2 linked regions of the Pararoseomonas sp. SCSIO 73927 genome follow. The protein of the gene in region 1 interacts with the protein of each later gene in a pairwise test. Links are inferred from orthologs where the notes say so. Each region holds a gene or a part of one and is shown in the gene's direction. Other genes may lie near its edges.

What was found. The genes of interacting proteins can lie anywhere in the genome.
Region 2: the proteins of VQH23_RS05010 (region 1) and VQH23_RS22420 interact in binary tests that used the Escherichia coli proteins (3 or more experiments, as listed by UniProt). The link is inferred for Pararoseomonas sp. SCSIO 73927 from one-to-one orthologs.

The regions. Positions count from the first base shown.
Region 1 is NZ_CP146232.1:1,052,411-1,059,746, forward strand. The notes cover bases 1,745-4,716. They hold VQH23_RS05010 (TetR family transcriptional regulator), read left to right. Parts: upstream 1,745-2,922; coding sequence 2,923-3,510; downstream 3,511-4,716. Other genes in these bases: VQH23_RS05000 (TetR/AcrR family transcriptional regulator), read left to right, coding at 1,745-1,791; VQH23_RS05005 (alpha/beta hydrolase), read right to left, coding at 1,913-2,848; VQH23_RS05015 (tripartite tricarboxylate transporter substrate binding protein), read right to left, coding at 3,569-4,543. Outside these bases: VQH23_RS04995 (zinc-binding dehydrogenase), read right to left, coding at 38-1,072; more of VQH23_RS05000, read left to right, coding at 1,192-1,744; VQH23_RS05020 (aldehyde dehydrogenase family protein), read left to right, coding at 4,732-6,219; VQH23_RS05025 (class II aldolase/adducin family protein), read left to right, coding at 6,216-6,926; VQH23_RS05030 (IclR family transcriptional regulator C-terminal domain-containing protein), read left to right, coding at 7,027-7,336. UniProt on the Escherichia coli protein: Involved in response to both electrophiles and reactive chlorine species (RCS). Represses the transcription of the nemRA-gloA operon by binding to the NemR box.
Region 2 is NZ_CP146232.1:4,743,783-4,749,619, reverse strand. The notes cover bases 148-3,143. They hold VQH23_RS22420 (3-deoxy-manno-octulosonate cytidylyltransferase), read left to right. Parts: upstream 148-1,270; coding sequence 1,271-2,017; downstream 2,018-3,143. Other genes in these bases: VQH23_RS22415 (KpsF/GutQ family sugar-phosphate isomerase), read left to right, coding at 2,054-3,049; kdsA (3-deoxy-8-phosphooctulonate synthase), read left to right, coding at 411-1,274; VQH23_RS22430 (DUF1501 domain-containing protein), read left to right, coding at 148-225. Also shown: more of VQH23_RS22430, read left to right, coding at 1-147; VQH23_RS22410 (AsmA family protein), read left to right, coding at 3,148-5,127; VQH23_RS22405 (isovaleryl-CoA dehydrogenase), read right to left, coding at 5,146-5,837. UniProt on the Escherichia coli protein: Activates KDO (a required 8-carbon sugar) for incorporation into bacterial lipopolysaccharide in Gram-negative bacteria.

The DNA.
Region 1 (7,336 bases):
GCATGGATCCCTGTGATTCGTTGGTGGGGGTTGTGTCTCAGCCCTCGCCGAGCCGCACGACGGGCTTGCCGAAGTTGCCGCCCTCGAGCAGGCCGATGAACGCCTCGGGCGCCTTCTCCAGCCCCTGCACGACGTCCTCCCGCCAGCGCAGCCGGCCTTCGGCAACCCAGGCGGTCGCCTCGCGCAGGAAGTCGGGCCGCTGCGCCTCTGCGAACTCCGTCTGGATGAAGCCGCGCACCGTCACGCTGCGGTAGAGGAGCTCGTGCATGGTGCCGGGCAGGCGATCCGCGCCGCCGCCCCGCGAGGCGTCGTTGTAGTGGGCGGTCTGGCCGCAGAGGGGGATGCGCGCGTACGGGTTGAGAAGCGGCAGCACCGCGTCCCAGACCTTTCCCCCGATGAGCTCGAAGTAGACGTCGATCCCGTCCGGGCAGGCACGGGCCAGGGCCTCGGCGAAATCGGGCGCCGCGTGGTCGACGACCGCGTCGAAGCCCAGCTCGTCCTTGACGTAGGCGAGCTTGTCGCGGCCGGTGGTGATGCCGACGGCGCGCGCGCCCCCGATCCGGGCGATCTGGCCGACGGCGGAGCCCACCGCGCCGCTCGCGGCGGCCACCACCACCGTCTCTCCCGGCCTCGGCCGGCCGATGTTGCGCAGGCCCGCATAGGCGGTGAAGCCCGGCATGCCGAGGACGCCCAGCGCCGCGGAGACGGGCGCGATGGCCGGATCGATGCGGCTCAGCCCGGTTCCGTCCGAGATGGCGAAGCGCTGCCAGCCGGAATGGGACAGGACGGTGTCGCCCTCCCTCCAATCGGGATGGCGGGACTGCCGCACCCGGGCGACCACCTCGCCGGCCAGGACCTCCCCGATCCCGATGCGGTCTCCATAGGGCCTCGGCTCGCTCATCAGCCCGCGCAGGTAAGGGTCGAGCGAGAGGAAAGCCGTCTCCAGCAGGACCTCGCCCTCGCCCTCGCCCGGGCCTGGGAGGGGCACGGTCTCGTGCCGGAAGTCGCTCGGGCGAGGCCGGCCCTCCGGGCGCGCCGCGAGGACGACCCGCTCGTTTTGGATGTCGGTGATGGCGGAAAACCCTTACAGGTGGCCGGAGGCGTAGTTACATACGCCTCGTATGAACTGGAGATAAGACATACAGGCCGTATGTCAATACACCGGGTTCTTGCCGGTGAAATGGAGCGGGCATGGTGCGCCGACGGCGTGACGAGATGATCGAGGAGACGCGCGGCAAGCTCATCGCCGCCGGGCGCCGGGCCTTCGCCGCCAAGGGCTACGCGGCAGCCTCCATGGACGAGCTGACGGCCGAGGTCGGGCTCACGCGCGGCGCGCTCTACCACAACTTCGGCGACAAGAAGGGCCTGCTCCGGGCCGTGATCGAGAGGATGGACGTGGAGATGTCCGCGCGGCTGCGGGAGGTGGCCGACCGGGCGGAGACCCCGTGGCTCGGCCTCATCGACGAGAGCATCGCCTATATCGAGATGGCGCTGGAGCCGGAGATCCAGCGGATCGTGCTGCTGGATGGCCCGGCCGTGCTCGGCGATCCGTCGGGCTGGCCCGGCCAGAACACCTGCCTGGTCGCGACAACCCGGACGATCCAGGCGCTGATCGATTCGGGCACGGTGCATCCGGTCGATGCCGAGGCGGCGGCGCGGCTGGTCAACGGGGCCGCCCTCAACGCCGCCCTCTGGGTCGCCGCGTCCGACGACCCGCCCGCCGTCCTCGCCAGGGCGGTCGAGGCGTTTCGCTGCCTCGTCTCCGGCCTTCTGAGGAAGGGCCGGGAGTAGGCGGCCCCTCAGGACGGTGCGGCCCGGAGCCGCGGCCGCCGAGGCAGCGAGGGGCCGCCCTGCCCGGGGACGCCGTCGCGCGATCGCAGGACCCTCCGGCAGCGGGACAGGCACGGCAGGATCAGCGCAGGGTCGCGAGGAAGCGGAGCAGCGCCGCGTTCACCGCCGCGGGCGTCTCGAGCTGCGGCCAGTGCCCGGCCTCGGGCACGATCTCGAAGCCGCGCAGGTCCTTCAGCGCCTTCCGCATTCCCTCCTCGGTCGGCAGGCGCACGGCGTTCAGCCCGTCCCGCGCGCCGGTCAGGAAGGAGCTGGGCTGGCGGATGATCGCGCCGGAATAGACGCCCGAGGCGACGGCGTAGAAGGGGTCGATGGCGCGATAGTAGTTGAGGGCTCCGTGAAAGCCGGTGCGCGAGAAGCTGGCGACGGCTTCCCCGACATAGTCCGGGTCGATGCCGCGAAGCGGCTCGGGCGCGGGGCGGAGCAGGCCGCGCGCGGGGTCGAAGGGATCCCAGCGGGTGGCCTCCGGCGCCTGGCCGGAGGTCCAGTAGAGGTTGCCAGGGATGGTCACGGCCGCGTCGGCCCAGAGCCCGTCCGCCTCGGGCCGCATCTGGTCGAACATGTAGAAGCCGGTGCGGCCGGAGGCGCGGATGGCGTCGAGGAAGGTCGGGCCGCCCGGCTGGATGAAGGGGACGCTGATGCCGAGGACGGCGCGGAACCGGTCGGGCCGCATCATCGCCGCGTTCCAGGCGACGGAGGCGCCGAAATCGTGGCCCACAACGACCGCCTCCGGGATGGCGAGCCGGTCGAGGATGCCGACGAGATCGCCGACCGTCTGGAAAGGCGTGTAGGCCTCGGCGGCGGCGGGGGCGTCGCTCCGGCCGTAGCCGCGCATGTCCGGGGCCAGGGCGCGGTAGCCCGCGGCGGCGACGGCCTGCATCTGCGCCAGCCAGCTCGCCCCGATGGCGGGAAAGCCGTGGCAGAACAGGACGGCCGGCCCCTCCCCCAGCTCGGCCACGTGGAGGCCGATCCCGTTCGCGATCAGGCGGTGGTGGGGCATGGATGAGGTCCTCCTTCGCCTTCCCCGGCGGATGCCGCTGGCCAGCGCAATACAAGTGTATTAGATAACGGGCCATGGGCAAGGACACGCAGCGCGGCCGACTGGTCGCCACGGCCGCGGAGGTCTTCCACGCGCGCGGCTACGCCGCCACCGGCGTGCGGGAGGTGGCCGGGGAGGCCGGCGTCCCGCACGGGTCGCTCACGAACCACTTCCGCTCCAAGGAGGCGCTCGGTCTCGCGGCGCTCGACCACTACGCCGAGCGGCTGGAGGCGACGATGGCGGCGACCCTTGCCAACCCGGACCTGGCACCGCGGGAGCGCCTCGAGGCCTATTTCGATCGGATCGAGGCGCTGCTGGACGATGGCGGCTTCCGGCGCGGCTGCCTCGTCGTCGATCTCGCGGCCGAGATCCCGCCGCACAGCGAGGCGATCCGCATCAGGCTCGCCGAGGTCATGTCGAGGCAGTCCGGCGCTTTCGAGGAGGTGCTGGCGGCGATGCTGGCGGGGCGTGACGGCGGGAGGGCCGGCGACCTCGGCGCCTTCCTGATGGCGGCCTGGCAGGGGACGATGCTGCGCGTGAAGGTCGAGCGATCCGCCCAGCCCCTGCGCCGCTTCCGGCGCGTGCTGGCGCGCGAGTACCCGCCGCGCGCGGCCGGGGCCTGACCTCGCGGGGGAGAATGGGGCGCCACCCTGGGCCACCGCCGGACATCCAGGCGGCGCGCTACTCGGGCTCGATCCCGGCCTCCCGCGCGGCCGCCGACCAGCGCCGCAGATCGGCCGCGATCAGTTCGGCGAAGGCGTGCGCGGGCCTGAACCGGACGTCGAAGCCGATGGCTGCCAGTCGGGAACGCAGTTCGGGCCGCGCCACGATCCGGCCGAGAGCGTCGGACAGGGCGGCGCCGACCTCGTTGGGCACGCCGGCCGGGGCCACCACACCCATCCAGCCCTCGACCTCGAAGGCGGGGATGCCGGCCTCCCGCAGCGTCGGCACCTCCGGCAGGAGGGAGGAGCGCTGCCCGCCCATGACGGCGATCGGCGTCAGCGCCTCCGCCCGGATCTGGCCGATGCTCGCGATGACATCGAGGATGACGGCGTCGACCCGCCCCGCCGAGATGTCGGTCAGCGCCTGCGCGGCGGAGCTGTAGGGGACGTTGGTCACCGAAAAGCCGGCACTCCGCGCGAGGCTGCTCATGCCCAGCAGGCCGTGGGCATTCGCCGAGGCGGCGGTGACGCCCGAGGGCTGCGCCTTTGCCCAGGACACGAACTCGGCGGCCCCACGCGCGGGGACGCGCCGAGCCGCCAACAGGACGAAGCTGATGCTGCCGAGGTAGGCCGCGGCCGTGAAGTCACGGACCGGGTCGTAGTCCAGGCGGCGCATCAGGGCGGGGTTGCCCGCATGGGTCGTGTTCGTCGCCATGAGGACCGTCTGCCCATCCGGCCGGGCGCGGGCCACGAAGGATGCGGCCAGGGCGCCGTTCGCGCCCGGCCGGTTCTCCACCACCACCCCGGCCCCGATTTCCTCCGCGAGGAGGGGAGCGACGACACGGGATACGGCGTCCGTCCCCGATCCTGCCGCGAAGCCGACGACGAGCGAGACCGGGCGGGACGGCTTCCACGCGGCGCGCGCCGGCCGCGCAGCCGTCAGCGGTGGAAGCGTCGCCAGCAAAGCCCGGCGGGAGAGGTGCGACGACGCCATGGCGGGGACCTCCGATCCATCCCACGACCAACCTAACGATCGCTCCTTATTATCACAATACGATAATTATGAGTTGACCTGCTTTCTGGGTCCCCATCATACAAGGGTGGCTCCGGATGGAGCGGGCTCCCGCACGGGTTCCCGGCCGGTGCGGTTCCTCAACGCTGCCAATCCCGCAGGAGACGACCATGCCCCTCGACCATCCCGTGCCCACCGGGCTCGTCCTGCCGCAGCGGAACGGGCTGTTCTACGATGGCGCCTGGCACGCGCCGCTGGGCGGGCGCATGAGCGAGAGCGTCAGCCCGGCCACGGGCAAGCCGCTCGGCCAGGCCTCGGTCGCGCTGGCCGAGGACGTGGACGCGGCCGTGGCCGCCGCGCAGGCCGGGTTCCGGGAATGGCGGCGCGTGCCGCCGCTGGAGCGGGCGAAGATCCTGCGCCGCATCGCCGCCGTGATCCGCGAGCACGGGGCGGAGCTGGCGATGCTGGACGCGGCCGATGGCGGCAACCCCGTGACGGAGATGCGGAGCGACGCCGACGTCGCGGCCAACCTGCTGGAGTTCCACGCCGGGCTGGTGACGGAGATGAAGGGCCACTCCGTCCCCATGGGGCCGGACGCGGTGAACTTCACCATGCGCCAGCCCTACGGCGTGGTGGCGCGTATCGTCGCCTTCAACCACCCTTTCATGTTCTCCGCCGGCCGCATGGCGGCGCCGCTGGCCGCGGGCAATGCCGTCATCATGAAGCCGCCCGAGCAGGCGCCGCTCTCCGGCCTGCGCCTCGCGGAGCTCGTCGGCGGCCTGCTGCCCAGGGGCGTGTTCGGCCTCATCACCGGCGGGCGCGAGGCCGGGGAGGCGCTGGCGGCGCATCCCGGCGTCGCCATGGTCACGCTCATCGGCAGCGTGCCGACCGGGCGCGCGGTGATGCGGGGCGCCGCCGAGCGCCTGAAGCCCGTGCTGCTGGAACTCGGCGGCAAGAACGCCCTCATCGCCTTCCCCGACGCCGATCCGGACGAGGTGGCGGCGGGCGCCGTGCAGGGCATGAACTACACCTGGTGCGGCCAGTCCTGCGGCTCGATGAGCCGCGTCTTCCTGCACGACAGCATCCACGACGCGGTGGTGGAGCGCATCCGCGCCCGCATCGCGCATTTCCGCCCGGGGATGCCGACCGATCCGGCGACGACCATGGGCGCCATCGTCTCCCGCGCGCAGTACGACCGGGTGCTGGGCTACATCGAGGCCGGCCGGGCGGAGGGCGCGCGGCTGCTCTGCGGCGGCGGCCCGCCCGCGGATCCCGCGCTGCGGGACGGGCTGTTCATCGAGCCGACGGTCTTCACGGGCGTCCGCCAGTCCATGCGGATCGCCTCCGAGGAGATCTTCGGCCCGGTGCAGTCCGTGCTGCGCTGGACGGACGAGGCGGCGATGCTGGCCGAGGTGAACAGCGTGGAGTACGGCCTGACCTGCGCGATCTACACCAACGACGTGCGCCGCGCCCACCGCATGGCGGCGGAGGTGGAGGCGGGCTACGTCTGGATCAACAAGGTCAGCACCCACTTCCTCGGCACGCCGTTCGGCGGGTGGAAGCAGTCCGGCATCGGCCGGGACGAGTGCCTGGAGGAGCTGCTGTTCTTCACGCAGGAGAAGAACGTGCACGTCAACCTGAAGGCCCACGGCGCGTGACAGGAGTGGAAGCGCAGGCCGAGCTGGCGCTCGCCAACCGGATCCTGGCCCTCCGGGGCGTGGTGGACGCCTTCGGGCATGTCAGCGCGCGGCACCCGGAACGGCCGGACCGCTTCCTGATCGCGCGCAACATGGCCCCGGCGCGCGTCACGCCCGGAGACGTGGTGGAGCTGGACCTGGACGGCGAGGCGGTCGATCCGGCGGCGCCGCGCTCCTATCTCGAGCGCTTCATCCACGCCGCCCTCTACCGCGCGCGGCCCGACGTCATGGCCGTGGTGCACAGCCACTCCCCCTCCGTCGTGCCGCTGGGGGCGGTGCGGGGGATGACGCTGCGCTGCGTCTGCCACATGGGGGGCTTCATCGGCGCGGGCGCGCCGGTGTTCGAGATCCGGGACCATGCCGGGCCCGCGACCAGCCTGCTCATCACCGACAACCGGCTGGGGGACGCCCTGGCGGGCACCCTGGCCGATGCCGCGGTGGTGCTGATGCGCGGCCACGGCTCCACCGTGGTGGGGGGCTCCGTCCCACAGGCGGTCTTCCGGGCGGTCTATGCCGAGGTCGGCGCGCGGATGCAGTGCGAGGCGATGCGGCTGGGCGAGGTGGTCTACCTCACGGAGGAGGAGGCCAGGGCCGCCGCCCTGGCGAATGACGGGCAGATCGGCCGTGCCTGGTCTCTCTGGGCGGAGGAGGCCGCGGCAGGGGGGTAGCCGCCGCCCTTGCCGGGACCTGCGAGGTGGCCGAGATGGAGGGCCGGGCCGCAGGGGAGAGGGGCAGCATGGACGCGACGCACGGGCGAAGGGCGGCAGCGTGAGCGGCTTCCAGCGCTACGCGGATCTGCTCAACCTCTTCGACGAGGGGCGCAGCGACTGGAGCATCCCCGCCATCTCGGAGGCGCTCGGCGTCCCCTCCAGCACGATCTACCGGACCGTGCGGGAGCTGATGGCGGAGGGCTTTCTGGAGCCCGCGCTGGAGGGCCACTACCGCCTCGGCTCCGCCTTTATCGCCTTCGAGCGCCTGATCCGGACCACGGACCCGATCGTGCGGATCGGCGGCGAGCTGCTGCCCGACATCGTGGCCCAGGCGCGCGTCCCGGCCGTCGCCGTGCTCGCGCGCCTCT
Region 2 (5,837 bases), 3.7 Mb from region 1 along the record:
CTGCTGCTCGGCGGGCGTTTGAAGGGCGGGCGGGTGATCGCCGACTGGCCAGGGCTGGCGCCGGAGCAGCTGCACGAGGGGCGGGACCTTCGCCCCACCACGGACCTGCGCGCCGTGCTGGCGGGCGTGATGGTGGAACACCTGCAGCTCGACCCCGCTGCCATCGCGCAGGTCTTCCCGGACAGCCAGGCCGTGCGCCCCCATCCCGGCCTGATCCGGACTTGACGCCCGCCTGGCCCGGAGTTCAGGGCCCGGGACCCGGCCAGTACCCGACCGGCGCCTGACCGGCATCTGGGACGCCCGCCTTGCGGGGGAGGCCCTCCCGCCGCGCGGGGCGGTTCGGCTGTGCGCAGGTTCCGGGCTGCGCTACAACCCGCGCCCCGCCGAAGGACCGCCGAGAGGGCCACCGCATGACCGAAGCCGCCCCCGCAGAGGCCAGCGCCGTTGTCGAGACCCGCTCGGCCCGCTTCGGGAACCGTCTACCGGTCGCTGTCATTGCCGGCCCCTGCCAGCTGGAGAGCCGCGCCCACGCGCTGGAGACGGCAGGGGCGCTGAAGGAGATCGCGGCGCGGGTGGGCTTCGGCCTCGTCTACAAGACCTCCTTCGACAAGGCGAACCGCACCAGCGCCGATGCCCCGCGCGGGCTGGGGATGGAAAGGTCCCTGCCGATCCTGGCGGAGATCCGGGACAGCCTCGGCCTCGCCGTCATCACCGACGTGCACGACGCCGCCCAATGCGCCCCGGTGGCGGAGGCGGTGGACATCCTGCAGATCCCCGCCTTCCTCTGCCGGCAGACGGACCTGCTGCTGGCCGCCGCCGCGACGGGCCGGGCGGTGAACGTGAAGAAGGGCCAGTTCCTGGCGCCCTGGGACATGAGGAACGTGCTGGCCAAGATCACCAAGGCCGGCAACCCCAACGTGCTGCTGACGGATCGCGGCACGAGCTTCGGCTACAACACCCTCGTCTCCGACTTCCGCGGCCTGCCCATCATGGCGGGAATGGGCGCGCCGGTGGTGTTCGACGCCACCCACTCCGTGCAGCAGCCCGGCGGGCTCGGCGGCAGCTCCGGCGGGCAGCGGGAGTTCGTGCCGGTGCTGGCGCGGGCGGCGGTGGCGGTGGGGGTCGCCGGCCTCTTCATCGAGACGCATGAGGATCCGGACCGGGCGCCCTCCGACGGGCCGAACATGGTCCCGCTCTCGAGGTTCGAGGGGCTGATGCGCGACCTTGTCGCGATGGACCGGCTGGCGAAGACGCAGCTGGGCGCGGCCGCGTGAGGCCTCTGGTCCTCGTCCCCTCGCGCCTCGCCTCCACGCGCCTGCCGCGCAAGCCGCTGGCCGATCTCTGCGGGGAGCCGATGATCGTCGCCGTATGGCGGCGGGCGGTGGAGGCGGATGTGGGGCCGGTTTGGGTCGCCACCGACACGCCCGCGATCGCGGAGGCCGTTCGCGCCGCCGGTGGCCAGGCGGTGATGACGCGGGAGGACCACCCCTCCGGCTCCGACCGCATCCACGAGGCGCTGGGGCGGATCGACCCGGACCGCCGCAGCGACGTGGTGATCAACCTCCAGGGGGACCTGCCGACGGTCCGGCCGGAGACGGTCCGCGCCACCGCGCTGCCGCTGGCCGACGCCGAGGTGGCGATCGGCACGGCCGTGGCGCCGATCCGGCGGGAGGAGGAGCGGCTCGCGCCGAGCGTGGTGAAGATGGTCGGCTCGCCGCTGGGGGAGGGGCGGTTTCGTGCCCTCTACTTCACCCGCGCGACCGCGCCCTGGGGTGAGGGGCCGCTGTACCACCATATCGGCCTCTACGCCTGGCGCCGGGCGGCGCTGGAGCGCTTCGTGTCCCTGCCGCCCTCCTACCTCGAGGGGCGGGAGAAGCTGGAGCAGCTGCGCGCGATGGAGGCCGGCATGCGGATCGACGCGATGGAAGTGGGGGAGGTGCCGCTCGGCGTGGACACCCCCGAGGATCTGGAACAGGCCCGGCGCATTCTGGCCGGGCCATCGCCCGTCCGCGCCTGAGGCGCCGCGCAGGACGGGCCGGCGAGGGGGCTGAGAATGGACTATCCGGTCGAGGTCCGCGGCGACGCGCTGACGACGGCGCGCTGCACGGTGGAACTGGAGGCGAACGGCCTCTCCGCCCTGCGCGCGGCGCTGGACGGCCCGCTGGGCGCGCAGTTCGAGCGGGCGGCGGAGGGCATCCGGCGCGTGCAGGAGCTGGGCGGGCGGCTGATGGTGACGGGGATGGGCAAGTCCGGCCATGTCGGGCGGAAGATTGCCGCCACCCTCGCCTCCACCGGCACCTCCGCCTACTTCGTCCACCCCGGCGAGGCGAGCCACGGCGACCTCGGCATGATCCGGCCCGAGGACGCGGTGCTCGCCATCTCCTGGTCCGGGGAGGCGCCGGAGCTCTCGGACATCATCGCCTACACGCGCCGCTTCGGCGTGCTCCTGCTCGCCATCACCTCCCGGGCCGGGAGCGCGCTGGGGGCCGCGGCGGACCTACCGCTGGTGCTGCCGGTGATGCCGGAGGCCTGCCCCAACGGGCTCGCCCCCACCACCTCCACCACCATGCAGATGGCGATCGGGGACGCGCTCGCGGTGGCGCTCCTCTCGATGCGCGGCTTCACCGCCAGCGACTTCCGGCAGTTCCACCCCGGCGGGAAGCTCGGCTCCCGGCTGCGAAAGGTCGGCGACCTCATGCACTCCGGCGCGGACGTGCCGCTGGTGCGGGAGGGAGCCACCCTCTCCGACGCGATCGTGGAGATGACGCGCAAGCACTTCGGCGTGACGGCGGTGGTGAACCCGGCCGGCGCCCTCGTCGGCGTGGTGACCGATGGCGACCTGCGCCGCGCCTTCGCCCGGGGCTTCGCGAACGAGCGGGTGACCGACGTGATGGGCCGGGCCCCCCGCGTGATCGGGCGCGACGCCATGGCGGAGGAGGCGCTCGCCAGGCTGCAGGACGCCAAGATCACCAGCCTCTTCGTCGTGGAGGACAACCGGCCTGTCGGGATCATCCACCTGCACGACCTGCTGCGGGCGGGGGTGATCTAACCCCCCCGCGCCACCTCCGGCCCCTTTCCGGGTGAACCCTGGGCCGCCTCGCGCGCTATAGGCGGAGGCCGTGCGGCCGGATGGAGCGGAGGGACCGCATGGCGACGCGACGGGTACCGCGCTGGATGATCTGGACCGGGGTTCCCGCCGTCCTGGTCGCGCTGCTGGTGATCTTCTGGTCCTGGGACTGGTTCATTCCCCTGGCGGAGTCCCGCGCCTCGGCGGCGCTGGGCCGCAAGGTGACGATCGAGCACCTGCATGTCCGCCTGGGCCGCGTGACTGAGGTCTCGGCGGACGGCGTGCGCGTGGCCAACCCCGACGGCTTCCCCGAGGACCCGCCATTCGCCCGGGCCGAGCGCCTCATGGCCCGGCTGGACGTGATGGCCTACTGGAATGACCGCGCCATCGTCATCCCTGCCATCGAGGTGACCCGCCCGGTGGTGGAGGCCCGCGCGCTGGAGGACGGCCGCACCAACTACGCGTTCAGCACGGGCAAGCCGGCGGGCGAGAGCCAGCCCGCGCCGCCGCCGGACAGCCCCTCCGCCGCGCCCCGGATCGGGCTGCTGCGGATCGTGGAGGGCCAGGCCCGCGTGGCCATCCCGAGCCTGAGGGCCGACTTCCAGATGGCGATCGCCACGCGGGACGAGGAGACCGAGCAGCCCCGCATCGCGGTGGAGGCGCGCGGCACCTATGCCGGCCAGCCCATCGCAGGCACCGCGCTCGGCGGCGCCGTGCTGGCGCTGCAGGAGACGGGAAAGCCCTGGCCGATCGAAATGCAGATCGCCAACGGCCCGACGCGGGTGAGCCTCAACGGCACGCTGCAGAACCCGCTGGAGCTGCAGGGCGCCAACATCCGCCTGGAGCTGCGCGGGCCCGACATGGGGCTGCTGCAGCCGCTGACCGGGGTGCCGATCCCGAAGACGCCGAACTACCAGATCGCCGGGCAGCTGGACTACGTGGACGGCCGGGTACGCTTCCGCGACTTCAACGGCCGCATGGGCAACAGCGACCTCTCCGGCACGATCACGGTCACGACCGGCGAGGAGAAGCCCTTTGTCGAGGCCGACCTGCGGTCCCGCCGCGTGGACTTCGCCGATCTCGGCGGCTTCATCGGCGAGGAGCCTGGCCGTGCCTCGACGCGCGGCCAGAGCCCGCAGCAGCGGCGCGAGGTGGCGCGGAACGAGTCCCGCGGCCGCGTGCTGCCGGACGACCCGATCAACTTCCCCAAGATCGACGCGGCCAACGTGCGCCTGAACTACCGGGCGGACGACATCGTCGGGCGCAACATCCCCTTCGACAACATGCGCGCGGCGATGGAGGTGAAGGACGGCGCCATCACCCTGCAGCCTCTGGCGGTCGGTGTCGGCACCGGGCAGATCTCCGGCAACATCGCGCTCACCCCGCAGGAAGGGAACCGGCTGCACGCCCGCGCCGACGTGCAGTTCCAGCGCCTGGACGTGTCCCGCCTCATGCAGGCCACCAACACCTTCGAGGGCGCGGGCCGGATCAACGGGCGGGCGCGCATCGACGGCACGGGGCGGTCCTTCGCCGACATCCTCGGCAGCGGCAACGGCGAGGTGACGCTCGGCATGTCCGGCGGCAACCTCTCCGCCCTTCTGGTGGACCTCTCGGGCCTACGGATCGGCAACGCGGTCCTCTCCGCCCTCGGCGTGCCCGGGCGCACCACGGTGCAGTGCTTCGTCGGTAACGTCGTGCTGCAGCGGGGGAACGCGAACCTGCGGACGGTCATCGTCGATACGGAGGACGTGATCGTGAACGCCACGGGGAACGTGAACATCGCGCGGGAGGCGCTGAACGTGCGCCTGCGGAGCGATTCCAAATCCTTCACGATCGGCGCGATCCCCACCTCCATCCTCATCGACGGCAGCTTCCGCAACCCCGATGTCGGGCCGGACATGACGGAGTTGGCGGCGCGCGGCGGGATCATCGGCGGGCTGGCGGCGCTGGTGGCGCCCGTCGCCGGGCTTCTGCCCACCATCCAGTTCGGGACCGGCGAGGACAATCGCTGCGAGTCCCTGGTGCGCGGCGGGCGGCCCGCCGCGCGTTCAGCGCGCTAGGCTGTCTCCCGCCGCGCGCTAGGCCGTTTCGTTGAAGAGCTCCCGCCCGATCAGCATCCGGCGGATCTCGCTGGTGCCGGCGCCAATCTCGTAGAGCTTGGCGTCGCGCAGCAGGCGGCCGGTCGGGTAGTCGTTGATGTAGCCGTTGCCGCCGAGGCACTGGATGGCCTCCAGCGCCATCCAGGTCGCCTTCTCGGCGGAGTAGAGGATGGCGCCCGCCGCGTCCTTGCGCGTGGTCTGACCGCGGTCGCAGGCGCGCGCCACGGCGTAGACGTAGGATTTCGCGGCGTTCATCACCGTGTACATGTCGGCCAGCTTGCCCTGCATGAGCTGGAAGGTGCCGATGGGCTGGCCGAACTGCTGGCGATCGTGGACGTAGGGGATCACCACGTCCATGCAGGCCTGCATGATGCCGGTGGGACCGCCGGCGAGCACCGCGCGCTCGTAGTCCAGGCCGGACATCAGCACGTTCACGCCGCGCCCTTCCGCGCCGAGCACGTTCTCCTCGGGCACCTCGCAGTCCTCGAAGACGAGCTCGCCGGTGTTGGAGCCGCGCATGCCCAGCTTGTCCAGCTTCTGCGCGGTGGAGAAGCCCTTGAAGCCCTTCTCGACGAGGAAGGCCGTCATGCCGCGCGGGCCGGCCGCCGGATCGGTCTTGGCGTAGACCACCAGCACGTCCGCGTCCGGGCCGTTGGTGATCCACATCTTGC